Regions from separate parts of the Methylobacterium sp. WL19 genome, predicted to be linked through region 1. Evidence: riboswitches for the same ligand, from Rfam matches in the RefSeq annotation. Region 1 holds a riboswitch; each other region holds the start of a gene.
What was found. A riboswitch is a leader RNA that binds a small molecule or an ion and turns the genes downstream of it on or off. The one in region 1 is predicted to bind cobalamin.

Region 1 (7,194 bases):
CTCTCATCCAACCGATGACCTCATCCTGAGGTGCCGCATCAGCGGCCTCGAAGGAGGCTTCCAGATCTCTCTGAGGCAGCTGGAAGCCTCCTTCGAGGCTGGCGCTGCGCTCCGGCACCTCAGGATGAGGTCGTGGGGGGGGAGCAATAGTGGCCACGACCATCGGGAAGCGGAACGCCCCATCGACACAGACCGGGTCGGCCTCCGGCTCGCCCCACCGTTGATCGAGCGTGTCCCGCTCGTCCGGTGACAGTGTGAAGAGCCAGTCGCGATAGGCCGCGAGCGGCACCGCGAAGGTCGGAGCCTCCTTCGTCAGCGCGTGCATCAGAGCGTCCGGCTCCGGCAGGTGGCCCACCGCATAGCCGGCCCGCCGCAGCGTCTCCGTAATGATTCCCGCGCTCGCCGGCGTGTCCAGCCCCACGGCGAAGCCCGCCCGGCCGCCACGGGCAGGGTAGTCGGACAGGACCAGGGCGAGGCGACGCGTTGCGCGCGGCCGGTGTTTCAGCGCCACCCAGGCCGAGGCGCGGTCGGCCAGGGCCGCGATACCGGCCGAGAAGGGAACAGCGCGGCGCTCGCTGAACCCGTCGAGTTCCGGCCCGTCCTCCTTGAACGAGATCGGGAAACCGGAGAGCCGGCCGTCGAATTCGGGAAGCGCCACCTGCATGGCGAGGTCGGCGGCGTTCATGCCCCGCGCCGAGGCCTCCCAGGCCTCCCGTGAGGCCCCGATCGTGTAGGCTTGAAGGATGGGCGCGTTGGCGCCATCAAGGACGAAGCCGCCATCCTCCCGCGCCGAGAAGGCCGTTGCCGCGATGACAATGTCCGGGCTTCGCGCGGCCAGAGCTTCCCGCACGGCATCGAGGGCGAGCGCGTCCTTGAGGCTTGCGACCGCGAGGGTGGCGGCACCGATGCCGCGCTCACCGAGGGCTGCGATGAGGTCGGCCACGGGCCGGGTGTCGCCGCCGAGCACCGCCGACCGATAGACCAGGATGAGGGCGAGGGGGCGATCCCGACCTGCGGCGGCCAGGGCGGTCTCGTGTGCGACCGGTCCGCAACCCGGGCACCAGGCGAAGCCGCGCGGCAGGGCGACAGGCGGCAGCGCGTCGACCGCGTGCCCGATCTCCAGGGAGAGGCGCCGGATCATCCGGCGCAGGTTGTCGGACCCGCCCGCGCGGCAATAGCCCTCGAGTGTCTCCACCAGTTCGGGAGCCACCGTCGAGAAGGCGGTGAGGCGGGGATCGGGCTTGTCGCAGCCCGGAATGACGGCGAGCTTCACGCCGTTCGCGCGAGCCGCGGCGGCGGCGCGCTCGACTCCGTAGCGCCAGTAATCGAGGCCACCGAGGCAGCGGATGACCACGACTTTCGACCGCGCGATGACGTTGTCCACGTAGAGATCGACGGACATCGGATGGCGCAGCCGGGCCAGCTTGGCGAGGCGGAGCGTCGGGACGTCGCTCGCCGACGAGTCCCGTGCCGCTGCCTCCCGCTCGGCCGCATGCGCGCCGGCCATGCCGGAGAGGTCGGAATCGGTGAAGGACAGGAACACGATGTCGCCGGGCGCCTGGCCCAGATCGATGGCGGCTTCGCCTTCGTCGAGGGAGACCGTGTCGATTCGGATCAGATGCATGGGCGGCGCGCCGTCATGGCTGTGCCCTGGAGGACGTCCGCTCGGTCATGGCGCTTCGGCGGCCGCGCCGGCGCCACAGCGCGCGAAGGAGAAGCACGCCGATCAGCACCAGCGGTAACCATGGCAGGCCGGCGACGACGAAGCGCAAGGCCGATCCTGCGCTCGCGCCGAAGGTCTGGCCCGCCTGGGCCCAGGCTTCCTCCACGGGGGCGAGGGGCCCGGCGCGCGCCTCGTCGGAGCGCAGGGCGACGGAGACGAGCTCCGTGTCGACGCGCTGGCTCAGGCCGCGCTGTTTGGCATCGGCTTCCTCGATCTGCGACTGAACCTGCGCCAATTCCTGCGCGATGCGGATCAGATCCTCCACGCGCGGGTCGGGCCGTGCGGCGATCGCATCGAGCCGGGCGCGATAGGCGGTGAGCTGGGCCAAGCGCCGGCCGCCATCCTCGATGGCATCCGTCAGGTCGTCGGCACGCGTCGACTGGCTCCGGAGCACGACGTCGCCCGTCGCCTCGCCGGGCAGGGGCGACGTGACGAAGGCCATGAAGGGAGCAACGGATTCATGCGGCAGTCGGACCTGGACCTGGGCCTGCGGACGGCCCGCAGGCCTCCGGCCATCGTCGATGGACGCAGCGACGAGGATGCATTTCAGGGCCGCCTCGTTCAGGCAGCGGTCGCGGGCCGCCTCGAAATGCGGGTTCACCCGCTGGGGCGGTAATCCGATGGTCAGGTCGTGGGTATAGGCGAGCTTCGCATCGCCCGTCTGGGCGAGAGGGCGAGCCACCGGAGAGAGGCGTGCCATCGCCCGGCTGTCCGAGGCCTGAAACTCCGGTTTGGGCGGACGTGAATCCGAGCACCCACCGATCGCCGCGAGAGCCGCCAGGCCGGACGCGACCACGAGGCCGCGGCACCCGCGCGCCGGGATCCGTCGGGCGGTCAACGCGCTCACCCCGCCAGGGCGGCTGCCACCGCCCCTTGGTCGAAACCCTTCAGCCCGATGACCACGAGCCGGCCGTCGCGGTTCTCGCTCGCCCGCCAGGGGCGGTCGTAATGATGGGCGATGCGGGCGCCGACGCCCTGGACCACGAGGCGCATCGGCTTGCCGGTGACCTCGGCGAAGCCCTTGATCCGCAGGACGCCGCTGGTCTCGGCGGCGCGGGCGACGCGGGCGGCCAGATCCTCGGCGCTCGCCGTGGCAGGCACGGCAATGGCCACGGAGTCGAAATCGTCGTGATCGTGATCCTCGCCCTCGCCGTGATGCGAGGGGCGGGCGTCGAGATCGTCCTCGGCGGCGGCGCCGAGACCGAGGATCACGCGCGGATCGAGGCGGCCATGCTCGGCCTCGACCATCTTCACCGCGCGCGGCAGCTGGCGCTCCACCTCGGCGCGGACCTTGGCCTTGCCGGCTTCGTCGAGGAGGTCGGCCTTGTTCATGACTACGAGGTCGGCGCAGAGGAGCTGGTCCTCGAACACCTCCTCCAGCGGGTTGTCGTGATCGACGCTGGCATCGTCGGCCCGCTGGGCGGCGAGGGCCGCCGGATCGTCGGCGAAGAAGCCGGCAGCGACGGCGGGGCCGTCGATGACCGCGATCACCCCGTCCACGGTCACCCGCGAGCGGATCGCCGGCCAGTGGAAGGCTTGGACCAGGGGCTTCGGCAGAGCGAGGCCGGACGTCTCGATGAGGATGTGCTCGGGCGGGTCGGCCCGGTCGAGCAGCTTGTTCAGGGCCGGCACGAAATCGTCCGCCACGGTGCAGCAGATGCAGCCATTGGCCAGTTCCACGATGTCCTCGTCCTGGCAGCCCTCGATGCCGCAGGCGGCCAGGAACGATCCGTCGAAGCCGATATCGCCGAACTCGTTGACGATGATGGCGAGCCGACGACCGCCGGCATTCTCCACGAGGTGACGCACGAGGGTCGTCTTGCCGGCTCCGAGGAAGCCGGTGACGATCGTGCAGGGAATCTTCTCGACGATGCTCATTCGGCGGCGTCCGGAATTCTGTCCGCGCGCGGCGGAGGAAACGGGGGAATGCGGGCGACGACACCTTTGCGGAACGCTTCCGGCCGTGCCTTCCAGGGCACGATGCCGTCGGGCGTCTCCGCGTACAGGCCGATGCCCGCGAGGATGGTCCTGGCGGATTCGATCGGGTCGAGGTCGCCGTAGACGTAGGTCCAGCGGCCCTCCGACGCCACGGCGACCGTGCATGGGCGCTTGCAGACCGACAGGCACTCCACGCTCTCGACCGCGATGCCCTCGATGGCGGCTTCCGTCACCGCTTCGCGCAACGCCGAGACGAGGCGGGCCCCGGCGCGGGGCTCGGACGTGTCGCCGGCCGTGCGACAGGTGGCGCAGACGTAGAGTGCGACCGCGTTGCCGGCCGGGATGTCCTCGTCAGGCATGCGACGTCGCTGGGTTCTTGCGCCCGACGCTGTTCCAGGCCCAGCCGAAGGCGAGGCCGATCACCGCCCAGAACACGAAGGCGATGCCCAGCGACCGAGCGGCGAACTGGGCCGCGTAGCCCGGGGGCAGGGCGGAGGCGGCGTGGCTCGTCTCCGGAGCGCCTGCCAGATGCGGTGCGACGAGGAGCACGATCCCTCCGGCGATGGCGATGGGGGAGCGGCGGATCGCGATGAGGTAGAGCCCCATGGCGGTGGCGGCCGCAGTCATGATCCACCAGAACTGGCGTTCGGCGAGCGGAGCCGCCTCCATGCCGGGCAATTCCGGCGGCAGGCCGAGGGCCGGGGCGAGAGCCACGGCGAGGAACCCCGCAATGGCGAAGCGCAGGCCGGTTTCCGGGCTCGGCTCGCGCCCGCAGGCGATGAGAGCCGCGCCCAGCAAAAGGGCATAGCCGACGCCGCCGACCAGGGTCGCGAGGGCGGTGAAGACCATACGGGGCAGGCCGGGCCCGGGCTGCCAGGCCGGTGCGACCTCGCCGCCTTCGACACCGTCCGTCTTGCCGCCATGGTCGTGGCCCGAATGGACGGGGACGATGAGGGAGGCCGGCGAGGCGCCGCGCGGCATCCATTGCGCGGCCGGCGCCGTGGCTTCGCCGCTCTCGTAACGCTCGGCCGCGATGATCAGCGGCGAGGTGAGGGCGAACTGCAAGCCCGTGGCGACGACAGCCGCCAGGAAGCCGGCGACCAGGGCCGCCGACACGAGTCGGATCATCATGGAATCAGGTCCTGACTGAGCGCGTGGCGGTCAGTGGCAGGGGAAATTCTGGGCGTGCCGGAAATCGTGGGCCGCGTTGTGCAGCGCCATCGCCGGGGCGAAACCGGCCATGAAGACGAGCCCGAGGCCGAGGAAAGCGGCCATGAGCACCGCGCCGAGACGCTCGTTGCTGCGGGTGCCGGTAAGGACGAGGGTGTTGGTGGTCATCGTGTCAGGTCTCCGGCCGCCCCGCCGGCGGCGTTCGAGGATCGAGCGGGAGGACGATGTGGTCCCCTTCGGATGGCAGGTCTCCTGGCTCGCGGGTCATCCGGTCCTGCCGCCTTCCCGGATCGCTCCGGTGGCCGATGGCAGGCCCGTCTCCGCTCACAGTTGCGGGGGCAGCTGCGGTTTCAGGCGCGAGCCCTCACCGCATTCCCTTTTCACCCCGTCACCGGGGCACCGTCCGAAGCTCGCTTCTACGCGCTCGCGCGACCGCTGACAACGCGCCGCCAAAGCGTTTTACCGCCTTTGACGGGGCAGGGCGGTTTCGCGCTAAAGGAAGCCATGCGGCAGCCTTCCCCAAGAATGACACTGGTCCTCGGCGGCGCTCGCTCGGGCAAGAGCCTGCACGCGGAGCGCCTCGTCGAAGCCCATCCGGCGCCCTGGCTCTACCTCGCCACCGCGCAGGCCTGGGACGACGAGATGCGCGAGCGCGTCGCCCTTCACCGGTCGCGCCGCTCGGCCGATTGGATCACCCGGGACGTACCGATCGACCTGGCCGAGGCCGTCGCCGCGGCGACCGGGCCGGTGCTGGTCGATTGCCTGACCCTGTGGCTCACCAACCTGATCCTGTCCGAGGCGGACGTCGAGGCCGCGACCGTCGCGCTGATCGAGGCCTGCGATCGCGCGCCGGGGCCGGTGGTGCTCGTCGGCAACGAGGTTGGGCTCGGCATCGTGCCGGACAACGCGCTTGCCCGCCGCTTCCGCGACGCGGCCGGGCGCCTGCACCAGCGCCTCGCCGCGCGGGCCGACCATGTGGTGTTCATGGTGGCGGGACTGCCGATGATCGTGAAACCCCAACCCGGAGCAGCCGCATGAGCGAGTCAGACACGAACGATCCGGAGGCCGAACGGCATCGCGAGAAGATGGAGAAGCGCAAGGCCATCCAGGACGCCGAGGTCGCGGCCAAGACGATCGAGAAGGGCCTCCTCATCGTCAATACCGGCCCCGGCAAGGGCAAGACCACGGCCGGGCTCGGCCTCCTCCTGCGCGCCTTGGGCCATGGCTGGCGGGTCGGCGTGGTCCAGTTCATCAAGGGCGCCTGGGACACCGGCGAGAAGCACGCGCTGAAGGCTTTCGGCGACCAGATCGAATGGCATACGCTCGGCGAGGGCTTCACCTGGGAGACCCAGGACAAAGCCCGCGACATCGCGGCGGCCGAGCATGCCTGGGCCAAGGCCGAGGAATTGATGGCCGACCCGACCATCCGCCTCGTCCTCCTCGACGAGCTCAACATCGCCTTGCGCTACGATTACCTGCCCATCGACGCCGTGGTGGCGGCTTTCCGGGCGCGCCGGCCCGATCTCCACGTCATCGTCACCGGGCGCAACGCCAAGCCGGCCCTCATCGAGGCCGCCGACCTCGTCACCGAGATGGGCAGCGTGAAGCACCATTTCGCCGCCGGGGTGAAGGCACAGGAGGGGATCGAGTTCTGACTACTGGGCGCGGTCAGGCCCCAGCGCCGACCGGCTGGTTCTCGTGGAGGACGAGCTTCAGCGTGGCGACGAAATCCTCCAGGGCGGTGCGATCGAGGTCGCGCTGCAAGGCCCCGTGGGCGACGGCGTTGCGCAGGTTCGCGATGGGACGAAGACGATCCGCCTCGTCCGGCGTCACGATGCCTTCGCCCGCGAGCTCCTCGATCAGCCGTGCGGGCGATTGAGAGTGTGACAGGCGGTTCGGAATCAAGGCCCGCCCGATGGCTTCGAAGGTCGACCAGCCTAGCAGCAGAGCCGCTTCCATCTGGCCGGCCGCGATGAGGGCCTCGACCTTCGTGATCGTGCGGTCGATGATGTCTGGCGTCACGCCGTCGATGGCGGGCACGCCGCCGCCGGAGCGGGCGTAGTAGATCCGAAGCTCCCAATCGGTGACACCGAGGAACCGGTCAGCGACCCTTTCCCGGCTTCCGGATCGCGTGCCATCCCGTACGATTTCGATCGCCAGATTCTTTGGTTTGCCAAGCGCGATGGCGTCTGGAACGTAGTCGCCCATGAAGGAGGGCAGAAGCTGGCGTGAAGGGTGAGTATAGACCTCGTAGCCGGCATCCGTAAGTGCCGGGATGATGAGGTCGAGGACCGGCCGTTCTGATTCCATGCCGCTCATGCCAGTTCCTCGAAGGGATCGTCCGAAAGCCTTACGTATAGGAT
Region 2 (7,194 bases), on a different contig from region 1:
ACCGGCGCGGCGGCGAGCCAGGTGCTTTCGGCCGCCGCCGAACTGTCCCGCCAGTCGGACCGCCTCGGCACCGACGTCGCCCGCTTTCTCGCGACCGTGCGGGCCGCCTGAGGGGGCGGGCCCGTCGTCCTGGGCCCGCATCTCGGCATCGTCGTTGGGGCGGGCGCGAAAAGCGGGTATTCTGCGCCGGCAATCAGACGGACAGCCCAGGACGCGCGATGGACAAGGACCCGACACATTCCAGCACCGCCGCCCATGCGGTGTTCGACGTCGCCGCCGCCGTGGCGACCCTGCCCGAGGCCTGTTCCACCATGGTGGCCGACCATCGGTTCGTCGATCAGCCGGCGGCGAGCGCGCGGGTGTTCCGGGTCTATTCCCCCACCCCACCGCACAGCCACGCCTCCTGCGACGAGTATCTCTACGTGCTCTCGGGCCGCTGCATGATGAAGTTCGCCGACGAGCCCGCCGTCGAGGTCGGGCCGGGCAAGCTGGTGATGTTCCAGCGCGGCGTGGTGCATTCCGTGCCGGAGATCCTTGAGGAGCCGATGGTGTTCCTCTCCGTCGATACGCCCCGCCGCGAACCGCGCGACATCCGCTTCGTCTCGGACGGAACCGGCACGCCCGACACCTTCATGCGCCAGTCGCAGCAGGCCCAGCAGCAGTAAGGCACACGCCCTTCCCCTCTCCCCGCCGGGCGGGGAGAGGACGTCGTCCTCCCCTCGTCGGGAGGCGACGTGAGACCGCCAGGGCGAGGGTGAGGGGGTCTCTCCGGGTGTGGCTCCTTCGGCCAAGCCCCCTCACCCCCGGCTGCCGCCTCGCCGCGCCGACGACGGGGTCGTCGCGGCCCTCTCCCCGCGTGCGGGGAGAGGGGAATGCGCGCCGGCCTTCGGGCCGAGCCGCCGCCAACCGATGACCACCCCCGTGACCACCAAAACTCCGGCGAGCAGGTTCAGCAGCCATTGCGCCGCGTCCCTGGCGGGCGGGTGGCCGACGAGGATTGGCAGGTCGAGGCGGTGGAGCGCCGTGAACAGCCAGCGGTTGACGCGGCCGGAGCGGTCGAGCCGGTTCAAGATCTCGCCGCTCTGCGGATCGACGTGAAGCCAGGTGGCGGCCGGGTCGGCGAAGCGCAGGCGCAGGATGGGGAGCGTCCCGCTCGTGAGGGGTGACCAGTACAGGTCATGAGTGTCGAGGCGCTCTACGCCCTCCAGCCTCGCACCCGCCATGGCGAAGCCGGCCGCCGCCGCGATCCGGGCGGTCGAGGGTGCGTCTCCGATCACCCGGCCGCCGGTGCGGTCGAGCCCCGTCGCGACCCAGTGCCCGCCGATCCGCGCGAGATGCAGGCCGAGGGGCGCATGGGCGGCCATCGCCCGCAGGCTCGCGGTCGTGAGGCCGACGGGGCTGTCCGCCCCGGCATGGGCCTCGCGTAGGTCGGCGGGCGGCGCGAGGGAGGTGAACCAGCGGTTCGGGTTCATGGAGAGCCAGCCGCTGAGGATGAAGGTGGTGAGCCCGATCCCGCCGATGAGCCCGGCGAGGTGGTGCCATCGCGCCATCCCGCGATAGGGCGTGACGCGTCCTCGCGCGTAACGCCGCCTCAGGCGCAGGCGCCAGATCCCGAGGACGAGGCCGCTGAGCGCCGTGAAGGCGGCGATGCCGGAAATCCAGAGCACAGCATCGCGCCACAGCTCGGCGCGGGCGCGCAGCGGCGTGAGATAGACCCAGTGGGTGACGGCGCCGACCCAGTTCCAGCCGCGCTCGAACCGCGTCGTGTCGAGCACGATCTCGCCCGTCCTTTCCGAGACGTAGAGCTCCGTGCCGGTCGCGTCGTTCAAGGCGACCTTGTGGAAGGGTCGCAGGGGATCGTAGCGCGCCGTCACCGTCCATTGGTCGCGCTCGACCTCCTCCACGGACGCGCCGGGACCGGCCCCGGTGAGGCGCCGGGCCGCCTCGCCATCGACCGGCCCGGCCGGTGCGCCGGTTCGCGCCGAGAGGGTGATGCGGCGGCCGTCGCTGGCCGACATCCGGTAGAAAGGCTCGTCCCCGCGCATCTCCAGATCGAGGCTGCGGGGCATGCCCTGCAGCCCGGCGGCGGCCAGGGCCTCGTCAGGCGAGACCGCGACCGCCTCCCATGCCATCGGGCGAAGATGCGCGAGACGCTCCGTCTCCGTGAGGCTCGGGAACGGCACGTAGAGCATCACCAGCCCGGAGCCGATCCACAGGGCGAAGAGCAGCCCGGTGGCGATGCCGAGCCAGCGATGGCCGAGGACCAGCCACCGCTTCCCTCGTTTCAGCGGGCTCACCACGCGACGCTGTAGGCCACCTCGAACGAGCGCGGTCGCCCGAGGATCCAGTTGGTGCCGATCCCGTCCACGGCGTTGCCGCTGATGGCGTAGGTTGTGTCGAACAGGTTGTAGACGCGAAGGCTCAGGCGCGAGGCCGGGGTGACCTGATGGTCGAGGCCGAGATGGGCGAGGGTGTAGTCGGGCCGTGGCGCGGTATTGGAGAAGTCGCTGAAGACCCGGCCGACATTCTGCAGCCCGATCCTGGCCTCCCAGTCGCGGGCGAAGGCCCAATTGAGCCAGACATTGGCGACGCGCTCGGGCACGTCGATGGGCTGGTTGCCCGCATAGGACACCGCCCCCTCCCGGAACTCGTCGTATTGCGCGTGGAGCAGAGCGAGGTTGGCGTCGATGCGCCAGCCATCGGGCAGGCGCAGGGCGAGCGCCCCCTCCACCCCGTGCGAGGATTGCCGGCCGACCTGGGTCGAGACATTGGGCTGGCCCGGCACCGCCGAAATCAGCTTGTCCTTGACGATGCGGTAGCCGGCGAGCGTCCATTCGAGGGCGCCGTTCAGCGCGAGGCCCTTGGCACCGACCTCGATCTGCTCGCCGGTGGAGAGGTCGAAATTGGCGTTCGATTGCGACAGGCTGATGAGGCTCCCCACCGGATCGGTGGCGGTGGCGTATTGCACGTAGAGGGCCGAATCCGGCGTCGGGTTGTAGACGAGGCCGAAGCGGTAACTCAGGGCCTCGAACGAGCGCGCGAAGGTGTCGCCGGTCTGCAGGTTGCGCCGGTGCAGGGTCGGCGCGTCGAAGCGCACGCCGGTGAGGAAGGAGAGTTGGTCGCTGAGGATCAGCCGGTTCTCGGCGAAGACCGAGGCCTGGTTGGTGCTGGTGGCATAGGCCGGGCTCGCGCGGCCATTGGCCGGAAACTGTCCGGGATCGTAATTGAACGGATCGACGCTGGTGACGAGGTTGCTGCCCGCGCTGGAGAAGTTGTTGGTGTGGCGGAAATCCACGTGGTTCACGTCGAACCCGATGGCGAACTCGTTGCGGAAGCCGAAGACGTTGCCCTTGAAGGCCGCGTCGAAGCGGTTCCCGACCTGCTCCTGTTGGTGGTAGATTTCGGTATAGCTGGACCGGTCGATGAGGCCCGTGCCGCGATTGAAGCTGTATTGCTCGACATCGAGCCAGTGGCGACGGCTCTGCAGCCGGTAGGCGGTGTTGCGGATGGTGATGTCGGCGCTCGGCGTCCACTCGGTCTTGAGCTGGGTCCAGTTGTCGGACCAGATGACCTTCGCGCCGTCGACATTGTAGTTGTTGTTGCGCAGGGACTGGACGATCCGGCCATCGACCAGCGGCGTGCCCCAGTAGCGGGCGGGCTCCTGGTAGCCGAGATCGTGGCTGAGGGTCACCGCGAGATCGGGGTTCAGCTGGAACAGCAGCGCGCCCGAGACCGCGAGGTTGCGGAAATCCCCGTTCGGGCTGGTCCAGCCGCCGTCGCGGTTGCCGCTGACATTGAGGCGGTAGGCCACCGCATCGCCGATGGGACCGCCGAGATCGACGGCGAGGCGCGCGAGCCCATCCGACCCGGTTGCGGCGCGGGCGGCATGGATCGGCGTGAAGCTCGGCTTCTTCGAGACCACGTTGACCACGCCGCCGATGGCGCCGTCGCCGTAGAGCACGGAGGCCGGGCCGCGCAGCACCTCGATCCTCTCCACGTTCCATGTGTCGAACGGGAAGGTCACGGTGCCGGCGCCCACGAACAGGCGGGTGCCGTCATACAGCTGCTGGATCGAGTTCGGGCCGGCGAAGCCCCGGCTGGAGAAGGCGCCGTTGCCGTTGCCGGGCGACGCGATGGTGGTGATGCCGGTGGCGTTCTGCGTCACCGCCTCGACCACCGTGTTCTGGCCCCGGATGCGCGCGGTCTCGCCGCTGATGACGTCGATGCTGGCGGGCGTCTCCAGCGGCGTCAGGCCAAGGCGACTGGCGCTGCGGGAGGGGGTCGAGAGGTTGAGCCCGACCGGGTTGGCGCGGGTGAGGCCGACCCCGCTCCCCTCCACGGTGAGCTGGTCGAGGGTGACGGCATTCTGGCTGACGGAATCCTGTGCCCGGACCTGACCGGCGAGCAGGGTCGAGCCGAGGAGCGACGCGAGGAAAGCGGTGGCGCGGGCCGTGGATGTCCGGCCGGGGGCGCGGTGGGTGACCTGTCTGGGCATGTTCGTTTTGGCAAACCGGAGTGATCGCTGGCCGAGTGCCGCGCCCCCTCTGCTAAATCGTATGTTATAACGTTACAATACGGCGAACCGGGCAAAATGCCTGCGTGCGGGACCGGACGGTCTCGCCGAAGGCATGCCGTGGAGCGATTCTGTAACGGAAGGAACGGGAACGATCGGGCATCGCAGGCAGACGGCGGGCGCGGCTCAGCGCAGTGGCACGTCACCGCGAACGAAACCGATGCGTTCGCGACATGCGAACGCCCCGACACCCCACCAGGACACCCCGCCCGATGCGTTTCGCGTGTGACCACGACTGACGGCAGGTCTCCTGGCTCGCGGGTCACCGCCCTCTCATCGTCTTCCCAGGTGATCACCCAGTGACGTGTTGATGAAGGACTCGCCGCTTACAGTTGCGGGGGCAGCCGCGGCATCGGACACAAGGTCCTCACCGCGTTCCCTTTTGATCCCCCGAAGAGGAACCGTCATGCTCAAGCTAGTCGAGGCCGGGAGACCGCGTCAACGACGTCACGGCAACAGCCCAAAAGAAAAGCCCCGGATCTTTCGATCCGGGGCCAATCTCATCGGATGCGCGTCGCCTACCAGCGGTAGGTGACGGAGCCGGTGATGCGGCGGCCGTCGCCGTAATTGCAGCCGACATATCCGCCGAGCTGGGCGCAGGTGCCGACATACACTTTGTCGGCCAGGTTGTTGGCGGCCACCTGGAAGCGCCAGTTGTCGAAGGAATAGCGGATCGACGCATCCATCAGGAAGTAATCCGGCACGCGGATGGTGTTGGCCGTATCGCCGAACGTATCGCCGATGTAGCGCACGCCGAAGCCGAAGCCGAGACCACGGAACAGGCCAGTCTGGACGGTATAGTCGGCCCAGTTCGAGATCACGATGTTCGGAACCTGGATCGGCCGGTTTCCGGTCGCGTCGGGCAAGGGGAACGGCGGGATGTCCCTGGTCACCCGGGCGTTGAGGGCGGTGAGCGAACTGAGCAGGCGGAACCCTTCGGCGAGTTCAAGGGTCGCCTCGGCCTCGATGCCGTTCACCGTGATCTCGCCGGTCTGGTAATAGGCTTGCTGCAGTGGATCGGTCCCGTCGAAGGTCAGGGCGTTGGTCTTCTTGGTATTGAAGTAGGTCAGCAGGAAGGTGCTGTTCGATCCCGGAGGCTGGAACTTGATGCCGCCCTCGATGGTCTCGCCGATCTCGGGCTTGGCGGGGCCGATCGAATACGTATCCGGCACGGCCGGGACGAATTGGCTCCGAGTGCTCGACTGGATGTAGAACGGCAGCACGTTGAACGAGCGCGCGGCGGCGACGTAGGGCGTCAGGCCGTTGTCGAAGAGATACGACAGTCCGACGCGGCCGCTATAGGATTCCGCATTCTGGGTGACCCCGAAATTGGTCGGGATCGCGTTCGGGACGCCGATACTGTTCAGCGTCGTACGAACGGCATCCAGGGCGGGGTTCTGCACGTCCGTCCGCGTCTTCACCCAATCGTAGCGGGCGTTGGCGCTGAACAGGAAACCGTTGCCGAACTTCACCTGATCCTGGGCGTAGATGCCGGTCTGCTCCTGCGACAGCCGGCTCAACAGCGTCCTCTGCAGGGGGGCGACGGCCGAGCCATAGGTCGGGTTGAGGACATCGATCGGGCCGACGAGTGCCGGACCCACGCCGGTAATGAGGAAGCTGGGATCGAAGAACGACTGGGTCGGGCCGCCCCTCTGGTCGCTCTTGTTCTGAATGTTGCTGTAATCGATGCCGAGCAAGGCGGTGTTCTTGAACCAGTCGAACACGTGCTCGTGCTGGATCTGGGTATCGACGGTGAAGACGCCGTAATCCTCCAGCCAGGTCTGGGCCGAACGGTTGATGAGCGAGGGTGAAGCCGTATTGTTCAGCCCGGTCGGGTAGATGCTGTTGTAGTTGGTGCTGGCATGGGCGTAGCGCAGATTTTGGCGCACGGTCCATTCGTTGTCGAAGCGGTGCGAGAACTCGTAGCCCGCCATGGCCCGCTCGGACTTGAAGCGGCTGAAATCGGGCTCGCCGAGGAAGCGGTCGCGCAGGTTGGCCTTCAGCGGGTTCGACCCGTTTGTGTAATATTGCGGGATCAAGCGGTACTTATCGCCCGAGACATCCTTCTGGTAATTTCCCAGAAGCGTCAGGCTGGTATCGGCCGACGGCCGGAACGTGACGGCCGGGGCGATGTACACCCGGTCGAGGTCGACGTAATCGGCCTGGGTGCCACCGTTCCGCAGGAAGCCGGTGATCCGGTAGAGGATGGTCTTCTCGGGGTTGGCCGGACCGCTCAGGTCGAAGCCGAACTGCTTGCGGTTGTAGGTGCCGTAAGAGCCGAAGATCTCGCGCAGGGGCACGTCGAGGGGCTTCTTGCTGACGAAGTTCACGAGTCCGCCCGGATCGTTCAGGCCGTAGAGACCCGAAGTCGGCCCGCGCAGGACGTCGATGCGCTCGATCCCGTAGGGCTCCTGCGGGAAGCCGGAGAAGCTCGTGAGTGGCAGGCGCAGGCCGTCGCGGTAGACGCCGCGGATGGTCTGGTCGAAGCCGCGGATGATGAGTTGGTCGAAGCGCCCGTCATCGCCCTGAGGGGAAGCATAAACTCCTGCTGTGTAGGCCAATGCATCAGCGAGGTTCTGCGCGCCGCGATCCTCGAGCTGCTTCTGCGTCACCACCGAGAT
Region 3 (7,194 bases), on a different contig from region 1:
ATCTTCGCCAAGCGCATCGACATGGCGCCCGACAGCATGGAGGAGATGACCTCGAAGATCGAGCAGCTGCCGTCGCCGGAGCCGGGCCTCTACCGGTTCAAGGCGAAGCTGACGATGGCCGGTGGCTGGCGCCTCTCGCTCGGGGCCAAGGTCCAGGGTGAGACCGGCACCGTCGAGAACAAGCTGGTGTTCAAGGCCACCAAGTGAGCCGGACGGCATGGGCCGCCGGGACCCTCGCCGCGCTGGCGGCGGGGGTTTTGGGATTTGGCGCGGGGCATGAGGGCAGCCCCGTGCCGGCGCTCGTCCAGCAGGCGCGGACCGGGTTCGCCCATTGGCTGCCGGGCACGCCCCGGCCGGCTTCCCCGATACAGGCATCGGACGCGGCGAAGGCGACGGGACCGGTCGTCTACTATCAGGACCCGGACGGGAAGCCGGACTACGCCTCCGAGCTGAGGCGCACGGCGGACGGTCGCGACTTTCGCGCCGTCCGCGCCAGCGAGGACGTGCGCTTCGACGAACCCGACGAGGCGGAGGCGATGCCCGACGCCGGGCACGGCGACATGGCCATGGGTCAGGCCACGATGCCCGCGAGCGCCCGCAAGGTGCGGTTCTACCGCAACCCGATGGGCCTGCCGGACACCTCGCCGACCCGCAAGAAGGACTCGATGGGGATGGACTACCTCCCCGTCTACGAGGGGGAGGACACCGACGACGGCACCGTAAAAATCTCGCCCGGCAAGCTCCAGCGCACCGGGGTCCGGACGGCGGTCGTCGAGCGACGCGTCCTGTCGATGCCTGTGCGCGCGCCGGGCGCCATCGAGGAGGACGAGCGCCGGATCTCGGTCATCGCGATGCGCACCGACGCGTTCATCGAGAAGGTTGAGGCCGTCACCACCGGCGACCACGTCCGCAAGGGTCAGCCACTCCTGCGCCTATTCTCGCCGGAGATGAACGCGGCCGCCGCGCAGTACCTCACCGGCATCGGCTACGAGGGCGCCCGGCGCCGCCTGGAGAACCTCGGCATCCCACCCGAGGTCATCGACGAGATCGAGCGCACCAGGAAGGTGCCCTCCACCATCACGTGGTCGGCGCCCCGCGACGGGGTCGTGGTCGAGCGCAACGTCTCGGACGGCATGCGCGCCAAGTCCGGCGACACCCTGTTCAAGCTCGTCGACCATTCCAGGGTCTGGGTCCTGGCCGACGTCACCGAACGCGACCTGGCTGCCGTGGCGGAGGGCCAGACGGCGACCGTGCGCGCCCGGACGTTCCCGGACCGCGTCTTCACCGGCGCGGTGACCCGGATCTACCCGCACCTCGCCATGGGGACCCGGACCGCCCGCCTGCGCATCGAGCTGCCCAACCCGAACGGCGACCTGCGCCCGGGGATGTTCGCCGACGTGACGATCGCCACCGGCAGCGACAGGCCGGTGGTGGCGGTGCCCGACGACGCGGTCATCGACACCGGCACCAGGCAGATCGTCCTGCTGGACAGGGGAGAGGGTCGCTTCGAACCGCGGCCGGTCAGGCTCGGCACCCGCGGCGACGGCTACGTCGAGATCCGCGACGGCATCGTCGCCGGCGACCGCGTGGTGACCTCGGCCAACTTCCTCATCGATGCCGAGAGCAACCTGAAGGCGGCGCTGCAGGGGCTCTCGGAACCCAAGCCCGATCCCGGGCCGCAGGCCGCCGCCGAGGGGAAGGCGCCATGATCGCCCGCCTCATCGCCTGGTCGGCCCGGAATCTGGTGCTGGTGCTGATCGGGACCGTCTTCGCGGTGGGAGCCGGGCTCTACGCCCTGAGGACCCTGCCGCTCGACGCGATCCCGGACCTCTCGGACGTCCAGACCATCGTCTACACCGAGTACCCCGGGCAGGCGCCCCAGGTCATCGAGGACCAGGTCACCTACCCCCTGACCACCGCGATGCTGACGGTGCCCCGGTCGAAAGTCGTGCGCGGCTTCTCGTTCTTCGGGGTGTCGTTCGTCTACGTCATCTTCGAGGACGGCACCGACCCGTACTGGGCCCGGAGCCGGGTGCTCGAATACCTGAACACCGTGGCCAAACGCCTGCCGGCCGGCGTCACCCCGACCCTGGGACCCGACGCGACCGGGGTCGGCTGGGTCTACCAGTACGTCGTGGTCGCCAAGGAGCGCACGCTGGCCGAGCTCCGGTCGCTGCAGGACTGGGTCGTCCGCTTCGGGGCGTCGCGGGCCGAGGGCGTGGCGGAGGTCGCCGGCGTCGGCGGCTTCGTGAAGCAGTACAACGTGGTCGTCGATCCGAACCGGTTGCGGGCACAGGGCATCACCCTGTCCAAGCTCCGGGAGGCGATCCGGTCGAGCAACGCCGACGTCGGCGGCCGTACCGTCGAGCTCTCCGAGTTCGAGTTCGTCGTCCGTGGCCGCGGCTACCTCAAGAGCGTCGCCGACATCGAGAGCATCGTCCTGAGGACGGAGGCGGGCACACCCCTGCGGGTGAAGGACGTGGCTCGGGTCGAGCTCGGTCCCGACGAGCGCCGCGGGATCACCGAGATGAACGGCGACGGCGAGGTCGCCGGCGGGATCGTCCTGCAACGGTTCGGTGCCAACGCCCTGAACGTCATCGAGAACGTGAAGGCCCGGCTTTCCGATGTCGCCGCCAGCCTGCCCGAGGGCACGGAGATCCTTCCGGTCTACGACCGCTCGCACCTCATCGAGGCGGCCATCGAGACCCTCAAGGGCACGCTGATCGAGGAAAGCGTCATCGTAGCCCTCGTCTGCGTCGTGTTCCTGCTCCACGTCCGCAGCGCGCTGGTGGCGATCCTGATGCTGCCGGTCGGCATCCTCATGGCGTTCGCGGGCATGAAGGCCCTCGGGCTCGGGGCCAACATCATGAGCCTGGGCGGCATCGCCATCGCGGTGGGCGCCATGATCGACGCCGCCATCGTGATGATCGAGAACGCCCACAAGCACCTGGAGCGGGCGGACCCCGGCAAGCGCCGGGTCGAGATCCTGATCGAGGCCGCAAGCGAGGTCGGGCCGTCGCTGTTCTTCTCGCTCCTCATCATCACCGTGAGCTTCCTGCCGATCTTCACGCTAGAGAGCCAGGAGGGCCGCCTGTTCGGTCCGCTGGCCTTCACCAAGACCTTCGCCATGGCCGCGGCGGCGGTGCTGTCCCTGACACTCGTCCCGGCGTTGATGGCTTTATTCGTCCGGGGCCGGATCATTCCGGAGCACCGCAATCCGGTGAACAGACTCCTGATCTGGATCTACCGACCGCTCATCGCAGGCGTCCTGCGGGCGCGGGTGCTCACCATCCTGTTGGCCCTCGTCGTCCTGGCGGCGACGGCATGGCCGGCGAGCCGGCTCGGCTCCGAGTTCATGCCCGACCTCGACGAGGGCACCTTGATGTACATGCCGACCACGCTGCCGGGCATCTCGGTGACCAAGGCCGGGGACCTGCTCGCCACCCAGGACAGGATCATCAAGTCGTTCCCCGAGGTCGCCTCGGTCTACGGCAAGGCCGGTCGGGCCAACACCGCGACCGACCCGGCGCCGTCCGAGATGTTCGAGACCATCGTCAACCTGAAGCCGAAGGCGGAGTGGCGACCCGGGGTCACGACGGCGAGCCTGAAGGCCGAGATGGACGCCGCGCTCCAGTTCCCCGGGGTCTCGAATGCCTGGACCCAGCCGATCCGCGCCCGCATCGACATGCTCTCGACCGGCATCCGTACGCCGGTCGGGATCAAGGTGCTGGGGACGGACCTTTCCGAGATGGAGAAGGTCGCCCGCCAGGTCGAGGCGGTGGTGAAGGCGGTGCCGGGCACGTCGAGCGCCTACGCCGAACGGGTGCAGGGCGGCTACTTCCTCGACATCACCCCCGACCGCGAGGCGCTGGGCCGGTACGGGCTGACCGTCGGCGACGTGCAGGACGTGATCGGGATGGCGCTCGGCGGCGAGAGCGTCACCAACACCGTCGAGGGCCGCGAGCGCTACACCGTCAACGTACGCTACCCGCGCGCCTTCCGCTCCGACCCGCGCTCCATCGCCTCCGAGGTTCAGGTGCCGATCCCGGGTGGGGGCACGGTACCGCTCGGTGAGGTCGCCAAGGTTCAGTTGAACCGTGGCCCGACCCAGATCCGGACCGAGAACGGGCAACTCGCGGTCTTCATCTACGTCGACGTCGCCGGTCGCGACCTCGGGGGCTACGTCGCCGAGGCGCGGGCGGCGGTCGCCAAAGAGGTGAGCCTGCCGCAGGGTACCCTCGTGCAGTGGAGCGGTCAGGTCGAGTACCTCGACCGGGCGACGGCCCGGCTCAAGGTCGTGGTGCCGCTGACGCTGCTGATCGTGTTCCTGCTGCTGTACCTCAACTTCCGTCGACTGACCGAGACCCTGATCGTGATGCTGTCGCTGCCGTTCGCGCTCGTCGGCGGGGTCTGGCTGATGTGGTGGATGGGCTTCAACCTGTCGGTGGCGGTGGCCGTCGGCTTCATAGCACTGGCAGGCGTCGCGGCCGAGACCGGGGTGATCATGCTGGTCTACCTCGATCATGCGCTGGCCGAGATCCGGGCCGGATGCGACCGCGCCGGACGGGCACTCACCCGTGCCGACCTGCGGAGGGCCATCATGATCGGCGCGGTGGAGCGGGTGCGTCCGAAGATGATGACGGTGGTCGCCATCATGGCCGGGCTCCTGCCGATCCTGTGGAGCACCGGATCGGGCTCTGAGGTTATGCAGCGGATCGCGGTCCCCATGATCGGCGGCATGGTCTCGTCGACCGTCCTGACCCTCGTGGTAATCCCTGCGGTCTACGGCCTGGTGAAGGGCTGGGGACTGCCGCGGTCCGAACCGAATGCCATCGACCCCGAGGCCCGACTTGTAACGTTATGAACACACAGGGCGGAAAACCCCGAAGCGACATTGACGCTGGGCCATTCCCTCAGGTCCTGTATGTCCGACGGTTCCTCCCCGGAGGATCAAAAGGGAACGCGGTGAGGATGAGGTCCGAAAGGGCCTTCCCGAAGCCGCGGCTGCCCCCGCAACTGTAAGCGGCGAGCCCATCATCAACACGTCACTGGGTCTTCGGGCCTGGGAAGACGATGAGAGGGCGGTGACCCGCGAGCCAGGAGACCTGCCGTCAGTCGTGGTCACACGCGAAACGCATCGGGCGGGGTGTCCTGATGGGTGTCGAGGCGCCCGGCTGCCCTAACGGCAGGCAAGCGCCCAGGCCTCGTTCGCGGTGACGTGCCACAGACGTCGCCCGAGGCTTGTCCCGTGTCCTTTCCTTCCCGAACCGCGTGCTTGCGCACGCTCGCGCTCGCCTGCGCCGCCCTTTCCGGTCCCGTGCTCGCGCAACAGGCCGCCGCCCCCTTCGCCGATGTCCCGCGCGGGGCCGAGGCGGCCGTCACGCTCTCCGAGCTTTCCGTCTCCGCCACCGGCGTGCCGACGCCCGTCGACCAGGTCGGATCAAGCGTCACCGTGCTCACCGCCGCCACCCTGGAGGCCCAGCAGCGCCGCACCGTCCCGGATGCCCTCCAGCAGGTACCGGGCCTCAACGTCGTGCAGACCGGCGGCCCGGGCGGTCAGACCTCGGTGTTCATTCGCGGCTCGAACTCGAACCACGTGAAGGTGCTCATCGACGGCATCGACGCGACCGACCCGTCGAACCCGAACGGCTCCTTCGACTTCGGGCAACTCCTGACCGACGACCTCTCCCGCATCGAGGTGCTCAGGGGTCCCCAGAGCGGCCTCTATGGCAGCGACGCCATTGGAGGCGCGGTCTCCTTCACGACGAAGCGTGGCGAGGGACCGGCCAGGGCCACCGCGCGGATCGAGGGCGGCTCGTTCGGTACCTTCAACCAAAGCGGCAGGATCAGCGGGTCGGAGGACGGCTTCGACTATTCGGTCTCGATCCAGCACTTCCGTGCGGCCGCGACGCCGGTGACGCCGCCGAACCTCGTCCCGCTCGGCCGGGCGATCCATCCGAATTTTTACGACAACGAGACCGTCTCGGCGAAGTTCGGCTACCAGTTCACCGACACCTTCCGCATCAACTCGGTGACGCGCTTCATCAATTCCCGTCTCCTATTCACGGGAACCGACTACAGCACCTTCCCAGCCTTCCCGGCGGCGTTCCGGAGTGCCGCCGACGTGCAGCAGGTCTTCACCCGCAACGAGGCCGAGTGGACACCGTTCGCTGGGTTCCACAACCTCTTTGCGATCAACTACTCGAACTTGTTCAACAGACAGCAGGGCCCCCTCGACCCCCTTGCGACGCCGGACGCGACGACGGGCCTGGGCGAGCGCACGCGCTACGAGTACCGCGGGGACTACCAGCTCTCGCCCGGCAACCTCGTCCTGTTCGGCGCTCAGCGTGACGACGAGAGCCTGTCGACCACCGACCCGAGCCCGTTCGGGGCCGGCAACTTGCGGGCGAGGAACGGCAACACGGCCGGCTACGGGGAGGTGCAGCTGACGCCCTTCGAGCGGGCGTCGTTCGTTGCCAACATCCGCCACGACGAGAACGACGCCTTCGGGCCGGCCACCACCTTCCGCGTCGCGCCGAGCTACATCCTGCCCTTCACCGAGACCCGGATCAAAGGCAGCGTCGGCACCGGCTTCAAGGCGCCGACCCTGAGCCAGCTGTTCCAGAGCTTCCCGGCCTCAAACTTCTTCGCCAACCCGAACCTCAGGCCGGAGGAGAGCCTCGGCTACGACGCCGGCATCGAGCAGCCCCTGGGGGACCGCGTCCTCGTCGGAGCGACCTACTACGCTAACGATTTCAAGAACCTCATCACCTCGAACGCGACGTTCACTTCGAACGAGAACGTCGGCCGGGCCGAATCGTACGGGGCGGAAGCCTTCGTCGCTGTCCGGTTCTCCGATACCCTTACGGGCCGGATCGACTACACCAACACGGTGACCAAGAACGAGATCACCAACCAGGAGCTCCTGCGACGGCCCCGCCACAAGGGCAGCGCGACGGCCTTTTGGACCCCCCTCCCGGGCCTGACCGTCAGCGGGACCGTGATCGTGCTCGGCCACTTCGTCGACGGCAACCGCGACTTCTCGGTGGCCCGGCTCAAGAACCCGGGCTTTACCCTGGTCAACCTCGCGGTGAACTACGACGTCAGCGAGACGGTGAGCGTGTTTGGGCGGGTCGATAACCTGTTCGACCGCCGCTACGAGAACCCCACCGGCTTCCTCGGGGCAGGCCTCGC
Region 4 (7,194 bases), on a different contig from region 1:
CCCCCCGTGTCGATACCGATTGTCGTGAAAGCGGACGCCGAACACGCTTGCCTGCCATGGACATGGGGTTCGTCGCAGCGGAGACTTGTCGAAAGAACAAACGGGTCAGGGAGAGAATCGCATGAGGCTCAGGCTTGCTCTGGCCGCGCTCGTCGTCGCCTTCGCGGGGGCGGCCTCGGCGGAACCCCCGACCTTCCAGGTCGATCCGGCTTGGCCCAAGCCCCTGCCGAACGACTGGATCATGGGCCAGGCCTCCGGCGTCGCGGTGGATGCCGAGGACCGGATCTGGGTGGTGCAGCGGCCCCGCTCGCTGACCGATGACGAGAAGGCGGCGAGCCTCACGCCGCCGCGCACCAAATGCTGCCACCCCGCCCCTCCCGTGCTGGTCTTCGACCAGGCGGGCACCCTCGTCCGGTCATGGGGCGGGCCGGGCGAAGGCTATGACTGGCCGCAGAACGAGCACGGCATCCATATCGACCACAAGGGCTTCGTCTGGCTCGCCGGCAACGGCGAGCAGGACGGTCTGATCCTGAAATTCACGCCGGAGGGCAAATTCGTCCTGCAGATCGGCAAGCAGGGGCCGCAGACCAACAGCCTCGACACCACCCGCCTTGGCCGCCCCGCCGCCATGCAGGTGGACCCGGAGACCAACGAGCTCTTCGTGGCCGACGGCTATTACAACCACCGGGTCATCGTGTTCGATGCCGAGACCGGGGCGTTCAAGCGGATGTGGGGCGCCTACGGCAAGCCGCCCACCGACGAAGCGCTGCCCGCCTACGACCCGGCCGCCGCGCCGGCCCAGCAATTCCGCAACCCGGTCCATTGCGTCCAGATCGCCCGCGACGGGCTGGTCTATGTCTGCGACCGGGCCAATGACCGGGTCCAGGTGTTCCGCCGCGACGGCAGTTTCGTGAAGGAGTTCTTCGTGGAAAAGAACACCCGCGCCAACGGCTCGGTCTGGGAACTGGCCCTCTGGCCCGACCCCGACCAGACCTACCTCCTCAATGCGGACGGCGCCAACAACGAGGTCCGCACCCTCAAGCGCGACACCGGCGAAGTGCTCGGCGCCTTCGGCCGCAACGGCCGCATGGCCGGCGACTTCCACTGGGTCCACAACCTCGCCGTGGACAGCAAGGGCAACGTGTTCACCACGGAGGTGGATACGGGCAAGCGCGCGCAGAAGTTCTTGTTCAAGGGGGAGATGGTGGTGCGCAAGCGGGTGGGGCCGTAGGAGGCCGGAATGGGAAAAAGTAAGCGTCGACTCATGGTGTTCGCTCCCGGGGAAATAGGATAGGCCTTGAAGTAGCCGTCGACGCGAGACTGATTATGTCGCTGACTAACCTTCTGGTACCGACCTACAGGAACATGTTGCGGACGCTGGCCGGGCTGCTGGACAAGGCAGAGCATCAGAGGGTGGATCCGGCCAATGGTCTGCTATCGGCGCGTCTGGCACCGGATATGTACCCGTTAGCGTCACAGGTGTGTTTTGCCACCTACCAAGCTCAGGAGGCGACGTTCCGCCTTCGCGGCGAAGATATTCCCCAATCGCTTGCTGCCGTGGCGGCCGAGGGGCGCAATGCCGGCGACGTGCCCGGCTCAATCGCGGATGCACGGGCTCGCATCGCCGACGCATTGGCGCGTCTGGACAGCCTCTCGGACAATGCCCTCGATTCCGGAGCGACCCTGCAGATCACGATCGAGCTTCCGGGCAACATCACGTTCGATATGAGCGGCGAACAATACGCTCGGGATTGGGCTCTGCCTCAGTTCTACTTCCACGTCATCACCGCCTACGCCATCTTGCGACATCACGGCATCGCGCTCGGCAAAGCCGACTATGTGCCTCACATGTTCGCGTATCTCCGGCCCGGATCGCTGCCATGAGCATGACCGGAGAGCGGCTTGGCTGCCCGCAACCCGCTCCCATTCCTCAAAACCGCCCCGCCACCGTCAACCGCACCGCCATCGGCTCCACCGGATGCAGATGCGTGTCCGCCACCCCGCCGGCGGGCTCTCCCCGCAGCCGCGACTCATAAAAATAATCGATCTGGCTCGCCTTGACGTTGAGCAGGTTGAGGATGTCGAGCTGCACCGTGACGCCGTTGTCGAAATTGTAGCCGATGCGGCCGTTCACCAGGGTGGTGGGCTTCGAGCGGACGGAATTGTCCTCGATGAGCGGGCGTGGGCCGAAATAGCGAAGCCGTAGCGTACCGAACCAGCCCAGCGACTCGCCCAGCGTAAAGCCGGCGGCCGCGATGGCGGTAGGGGCGGCGGGGATGCGGCTCCCCGCAGGGTCGCGGTCGGCAAAGCGCGCATGGGTCACGGTGAGGTCGGCGTCGAGAGCGAGCCAGGGCGTCACCGCGTAGTGGTTGGTCCACTCGATGCCGGTGCGCCGGCTCGGGCGGCTCGGCTCGGTGGTGCCCGCATCACCCACGAACAGGTTCTCGGAATCGAAATCGAGCTGGAACAGGGTCACGGTCGACTCGAGACCGGCGATGGAGCGGTTGCGGATGCCGACCTCCGAGCCCACCGAGCGCACCAGCAGGGGCACCCGGTCGAGGGGGAACAGGGGATTGCCCGGATCGACCGTGATGGTCGCGCCCCGGGCGTCGTTGGAATGGAAACCCTCGCCGTAATTCACGAACAGCTCGGTCTCGGCCCAGGGGCCGAACACGACGCCGAGCTTGGGGCTGACGATGCCGTCCCGCGCATGGCCCGAATTCAGCGGATTGTTCGATCTCACGGTGGCGTCGTAGGCGTCGGCGCGCAGGCCGACGCTGGTGCGCAGCCACTCGGTCCAGCGCAGGCGGTTCTCAAAGTAGAGGGCGGCGCTGCCCTCCTGCACGCGGTCGTCGCGCACGGTGGAGAGGGAGGTGCGCGCCCGCGTGTTGAACAGGCCCACATGGATGTCGTCGAACCGCGCCTGCACGCCGATCTCGTTCTCCATGGCGAGACCGAACAGCTCACCATTGAACACCCGCGCGATCTCGCCGCCGGCGACGGTGCGGCTGTCGAGCTGGCGGAACTGGTCGCCATTGACCGGATCGTTGAGGAAATAGGTGAAGTTGTTGAACAGGTTGAGATTCGAGCGGATGACGTAGGCGCTGGCGCGGGTGACGCCGCCGTCGTCCGACCGGCTCCAGCGGCCCGACAGGGAGAAGCGGCTCGCATTACCCCCATCGCTTGGGTCGAGGGTGCCGAAGCGGCCGATCAGGCCCTCGGAGATCGCCCGCTGAGGGATCTGGTTCGTCGCCGTCCAGCGGTTGGAATAGGCCATGCCGGTGAGGGAGAACCCGTCGAGGGCGGTGCCCTGGCTGTAGCGCAGCACGCCGTTGAGCTTTCGGATGGCGTCCGGCACCACCCAGGGGCCGTCATAGACCTGAGCCTCGCCGGCGGCGAGGAGCGTCCCCTCCCCCAGCGGCGCGGAGGCGATGGTGAGCGCCCGCTTGTAGCCGAAGCTGCCGAGGGAGGTGAGCGCGAGAGGGCGGGGCACCGCGTCGATCGTGTCGATCCGCACCGAACCGGCGGAGGCGAAATCCCCGTCGCGGGCGAAATACGGGCCCTTGTGGAACTCCACCGCGCCGACGAGTTCGGGAATGAGGAAGTTGATGTCGGCATAGCCCTGGCCGTGGCCATGGGTGCGCATGTTGGCGGGCATGCCGTCGATGGTGATGGCGATGTCGCTGCCGTGGTCGAGGTTGAAGCCGCGCAGGAAGTACTGGTTGGCTTTTCCCTCGCCGGAATGCTGCGTGACGATGAGGCCGGGCACGGCTTCCAGTACCTCGCCGGGGCGGGTGACCGGCCGGTCGTTGAGGGCCTTGCCGGTGATGACGCCGGAACTCGACGTCAGCGCGGGAGCGGACAGGGCGCCGAACGCTTCGGCCCCGCCGGCTCCACCCGTGGCCCCGCCGAGGCCGGGACCGGCAGCGGGGGGCGGACGCATGTCGGCGGCCACGGAAAGTTCGTCGAGGGTCGCCTCGGCGATGGTCGCCGCGCCGGACTGGGCGAGGACCGGTGACGCGGATGTCAGCAGCGCGAGGACGAGGAGGGGATGGAGAGCGCGTGGAGGATGGGCAGACACGGGCGAAACCTCGGGCGACGGCAGTGGCACGTCACCGCGAACGAAGCCGATGCGTTCGCGACATGCGAACGCCCCGACACCCCACCGGGACACCCCGCCCGATGCGTTTCGCGTGTGACCACGACTGACGGCAGGTCTCCTGGCTCGCGGGTCACCGCCCTCTCATCGTCTTCCCAGAGGCCGGAGCCTCCAGTGACGTGTTGATGATGGGCTCGCCGCTTACAGTTGCGGGGGCAGCCGCGGCATCGGACGCAAGATCCTAACCGCGTTCCCTTTTGATCCCCCGAGGGGGAACCGTCATCGTCAGGCTAGGTCGGCCGCAACGGGAGGGTCAATGGCGAGATGTTCCCGCATCGACCATCGCCGCCGCCCTGTCGCATCACGGCAACGTCCGGCATCACTCCGGGAGCGAGTCGAGGTTCCTCGGCTCCTCGATGCGGCGGCCGTTTGTCTCGGCCCGGAAGCGTTTGCCCATCTCGTAGGCCGATTTGCGCATGCGCATGATGCCGCCCAGCGGCCGGTGCGCGGCCAGCCCGTGCCACGGGCTGAACGACAGGCCGTCATCGACGAAAGCCGCGCGGGCCTCGCTCCAGCTCGTCTGCGGCGCGGCGGTGAGGGTGGCGATGGTGCGGTAGGGGCTCGTTGCCTCCGACCAGACCACGGAGGCGTCCTCCACCGGCATGTCGTCGAGGTTCAGGCAGAGCTGCGCCCGCAACTCCCAGGTGCCGCCATGGCGGCGGAAATGCGCCAGCACCGCCTCGCGGATCGCATTGGGGGCGCTCGTGTCGTCCAGCGGCTTGTCGGTGAGCGCCGTCAGGTCCGGCGAGACCGGGACGAGCGCGATCTTGGCGATGTGATCGCCGAAGCGCAGCGGAACCTGGCTGTAGAAGCTGTCGCCCAGAATGTGCGTCTCGGGCTGTCCGCCCAGCGTCGCCAGGGCCGGGCTCGGCGAACCGGTGGCCGCCACGACCGCGCTCTGCACGCCGCGCAACGCCGCCGAGGCGACCTTCTTGAGCCCCTCCGCCCGATCCGTGGTTTTGGCGAGGAGCTTCAGGGTCGCCAGGAACTGCTTCGGTCCCGGCGCCGAGAAGGCCGGCCCGTTGACGAGCACGAAATCCTGGGTGGCGTCCCCCTCCGACCCCTCCAGCCGTTCGCCTTCGACACCGACGATCTTGATCGCCACGCCGCGCGGAGTGGAGACGCTGTCGTCCAGGATATCACCGGGGATGGTCGAGAAGCGCATCACCACGGGGTAGCGCCCCGCCTGCGCGAACAGGCCCTGCGCCAGTTCGGGGGATAGGCCGGGCGCCACCTCCAACTCGGCCCTCAAGGCGCCATGCGCCTTGGCATGGACGCTGCGGATGGCATGACCGCCATGGGCGAGGGTCGTCTCGCTGATGGAGCGCATGGTCTCGTTCAGGGACCGGCTGGTCTCGGCCTCGTCGGCGTCAGGGGTCTCGACGGCGGGCGTGTAGCGCAGGTAGGGGGTCTCGATCGCCAAGGGTGCTGCTCCGGGGGATGGCGGATGCCGCGCCCCGAGGCGCTTCTAAGGCCTTGAGGGAACCGGGCGGCTCCGCAACTTGGTGGTGTTCCAAGTTGAGAATCCCCGACCGGTGCTCCCGTTCCGATCCCTGCGGCAACTCGCCAAGTCGTGAAATCGGCGATCAGGCGGCGTTGTCCCAGGTCTCGCTGATCGGACGCCCGCCGCGCATGAGGCGCGCGCGCAGGATGACGTCACCGGGCGGCAGCGGCGTCGGCGGACGCCATTCCACGTAGAGGCGCCAGCCCCCGGTCTGGGGCACCCGCTCCACCACCGGATCGACCATGGCGCCGGCGCTGGCCGAGACCTCGGCCGCGATGTCACCGTCTGGGCCGGTGGGCAGGCCCGGTCCTTCGAAATCGATGACGTAGAGGCGCCGCTCCGGACTCGGCGGCGTGGTCGGCCGCAGGCGCTCGGCCGAACCGACATGGGTGGAGACCACCCGGGCGAGCGCGCTCAGTACGGCGGTGTCCGGTTCGGCCCCGATGGTGGCGAGCGTGTAGGCGAGGTCGAGGGCGCTTCCCGCCGTGACGGGTGCGGCCGGCACGAAGGCGGCGACGATGTTGTCCATGTACTCTTCGCGGGACGGGATCTCGAAGAGCTGCACCGCCCCGGCGCCGAACCCCGCCTGGGGCGTGACCCAGAGGCCGGGCCGGGCCTCGTGTCGGGCCTGGACGTCGAGATAGGCGGCAAAGCTTCGCTCGCGCTGGAGAAGTCCGAACCCATCGAGGGGATCGACCCGGAACGCCGAGATCTGCGGATCGCGCCGTCCGTTGCTCAAGGGACGCCATAGGCGGTCGTCCTTGGTCGCCACCACCAGCCCGTCGGAATCGTGAACCTGCGGCCGGAAATCGTCGAAGGGCGCGGCTCCGCGCGCGCCCGGACCGTTCGCTCCGTGCAAGAACATGCTGGTGAGCGGCGCGAGGCCGAGACGCGGGATCGCGGCGCGGGGATGCAGCGAGGCGGTGACGACCATCCGCGAGGTCTCGCCGGGTTCGACCACGAAGCGGTAGGCGCCCGCGAGGCTCGGCGAATCGAGGAGCGCCAGGATCGTGACGGCGCGGGCCTCGGCCTTCGGCTCGCAGATCCAGAACGCCGTGAAGTCCGGAAACTCCTCCGCTCCCGGACCGCCGGTCTGGATCGCGGCACCGCGCGCCGACAGGCCGTATTCCTGCGTCTTTCCGCGAAGCCGGAAATACGAGGCGCCGAGGAAGACCAGGAATTCCTCCTGGTGAGCCGGCTTCCTATCGTCGAAGGCGTGATGCAGCCGGAAGCCGGCAAAGCCGAGATCGCGGGAAAAGTCCTGCCCGGCGAGGTCGGAGCCGAGATCGAACAGGCCCGACTGGTACAGGATCGGCTGCGGCGGCCCGTCCGGCGGCTGGAGGAACAGGGCGACGCGCTTCTTCTGCAGGAAGCCGCGATGGAACAGCTGCAGCGAGAACGAACCACCGAGGCGAGGGGCCGCGTCGGGGCGGAAGGTGATCGCGCGGTAGCCGTCGTAGCTGAGGCCGGCGAGCGGGGCCGGGAGATCGTCCGGAGCGGGCCGGTAAGGTGAGGCCGCGAGGCGGCGGGC

Region 2: it holds a riboswitch for cobalamin, as region 1 does, so the genes downstream of both, FV220_RS21485 (TonB-dependent receptor) here and FV220_RS13440 (CbtB-domain containing protein) in region 1, are expected to answer to the same signal.
Region 3: it holds a riboswitch for cobalamin, as region 1 does, so the genes downstream of both, FV220_RS07415 (TonB-dependent receptor) here and FV220_RS13440 (CbtB-domain containing protein) in region 1, are expected to answer to the same signal.
Region 4: it holds a riboswitch for cobalamin, as region 1 does, so the genes downstream of both, FV220_RS20170 (TonB-dependent receptor) here and FV220_RS13440 (CbtB-domain containing protein) in region 1, are expected to answer to the same signal.

What each region holds. Positions count from the first base shown of each region.
Region 1 covers NZ_VRVC01000060.1:21,311-28,504, forward strand. Annotated here, with positions in the region: gene cobN (cobaltochelatase subunit CobN) at 1-1,624, opposite strand, end outside; gene FV220_RS13420 (DUF4349 domain-containing protein) at 1,638-2,423, opposite strand; gene cobW (cobalamin biosynthesis protein CobW) at 2,567-3,601, opposite strand; gene FV220_RS13430 (DUF1636 domain-containing protein) at 3,598-4,020, opposite strand; gene FV220_RS13435 (CbtA family protein) at 4,013-4,792, opposite strand; gene FV220_RS13440 (CbtB-domain containing protein) at 4,823-4,999, opposite strand; cobalamin riboswitch at 5,056-5,250, opposite strand; gene cobU (bifunctional adenosylcobinamide kinase/adenosylcobinamide-phosphate guanylyltransferase) at 5,357-5,869, shown strand; gene cobO (cob(I)yrinic acid a,c-diamide adenosyltransferase) at 5,866-6,486, shown strand; gene FV220_RS13455 (hypothetical protein) at 6,500-7,150, opposite strand; gene FV220_RS13460 (RusA family crossover junction endodeoxyribonuclease) at 7,147-7,194, opposite strand, start outside.
Region 2 covers NZ_VRVC01000145.1:1,479-8,672, reverse strand. Annotated here, with positions in the region: gene FV220_RS21500 (nitrate- and nitrite sensing domain-containing protein) at 1-111, shown strand, start outside; gene FV220_RS21495 (cupin domain-containing protein) at 219-665, shown strand; gene FV220_RS21490 (PepSY domain-containing protein) at 798-2,300, opposite strand; gene FV220_RS21485 (TonB-dependent receptor) at 2,294-4,495, opposite strand; cobalamin riboswitch at 4,796-4,994, opposite strand; gene FV220_RS21480 (TonB-dependent siderophore receptor) at 5,092-7,194, opposite strand, start outside.
Region 3 covers NZ_VRVC01000025.1:33,513-40,706, forward strand. Annotated here, with positions in the region: gene FV220_RS07400 (FixH family protein) at 1-207, shown strand, start outside; gene FV220_RS07405 (efflux RND transporter periplasmic adaptor subunit) at 204-1,709, shown strand; gene FV220_RS07410 (CusA/CzcA family heavy metal efflux RND transporter) at 1,706-4,864, shown strand; cobalamin riboswitch at 4,916-5,128, shown strand; gene FV220_RS07415 (TonB-dependent receptor) at 5,276-7,194, shown strand, end outside.
Region 4 covers NZ_VRVC01000125.1:5,299-12,492, reverse strand. Annotated here, with positions in the region: gene FV220_RS20180 (hypothetical protein) at 122-1,231, shown strand; gene FV220_RS20175 (DUF1993 domain-containing protein) at 1,327-1,884, shown strand; gene FV220_RS20170 (TonB-dependent receptor) at 1,931-4,081, opposite strand; cobalamin riboswitch at 4,193-4,395, opposite strand; gene FV220_RS20165 (catalase family protein) at 4,479-5,582, opposite strand; gene FV220_RS20160 (glucan biosynthesis protein) at 5,746-7,194, opposite strand, start outside.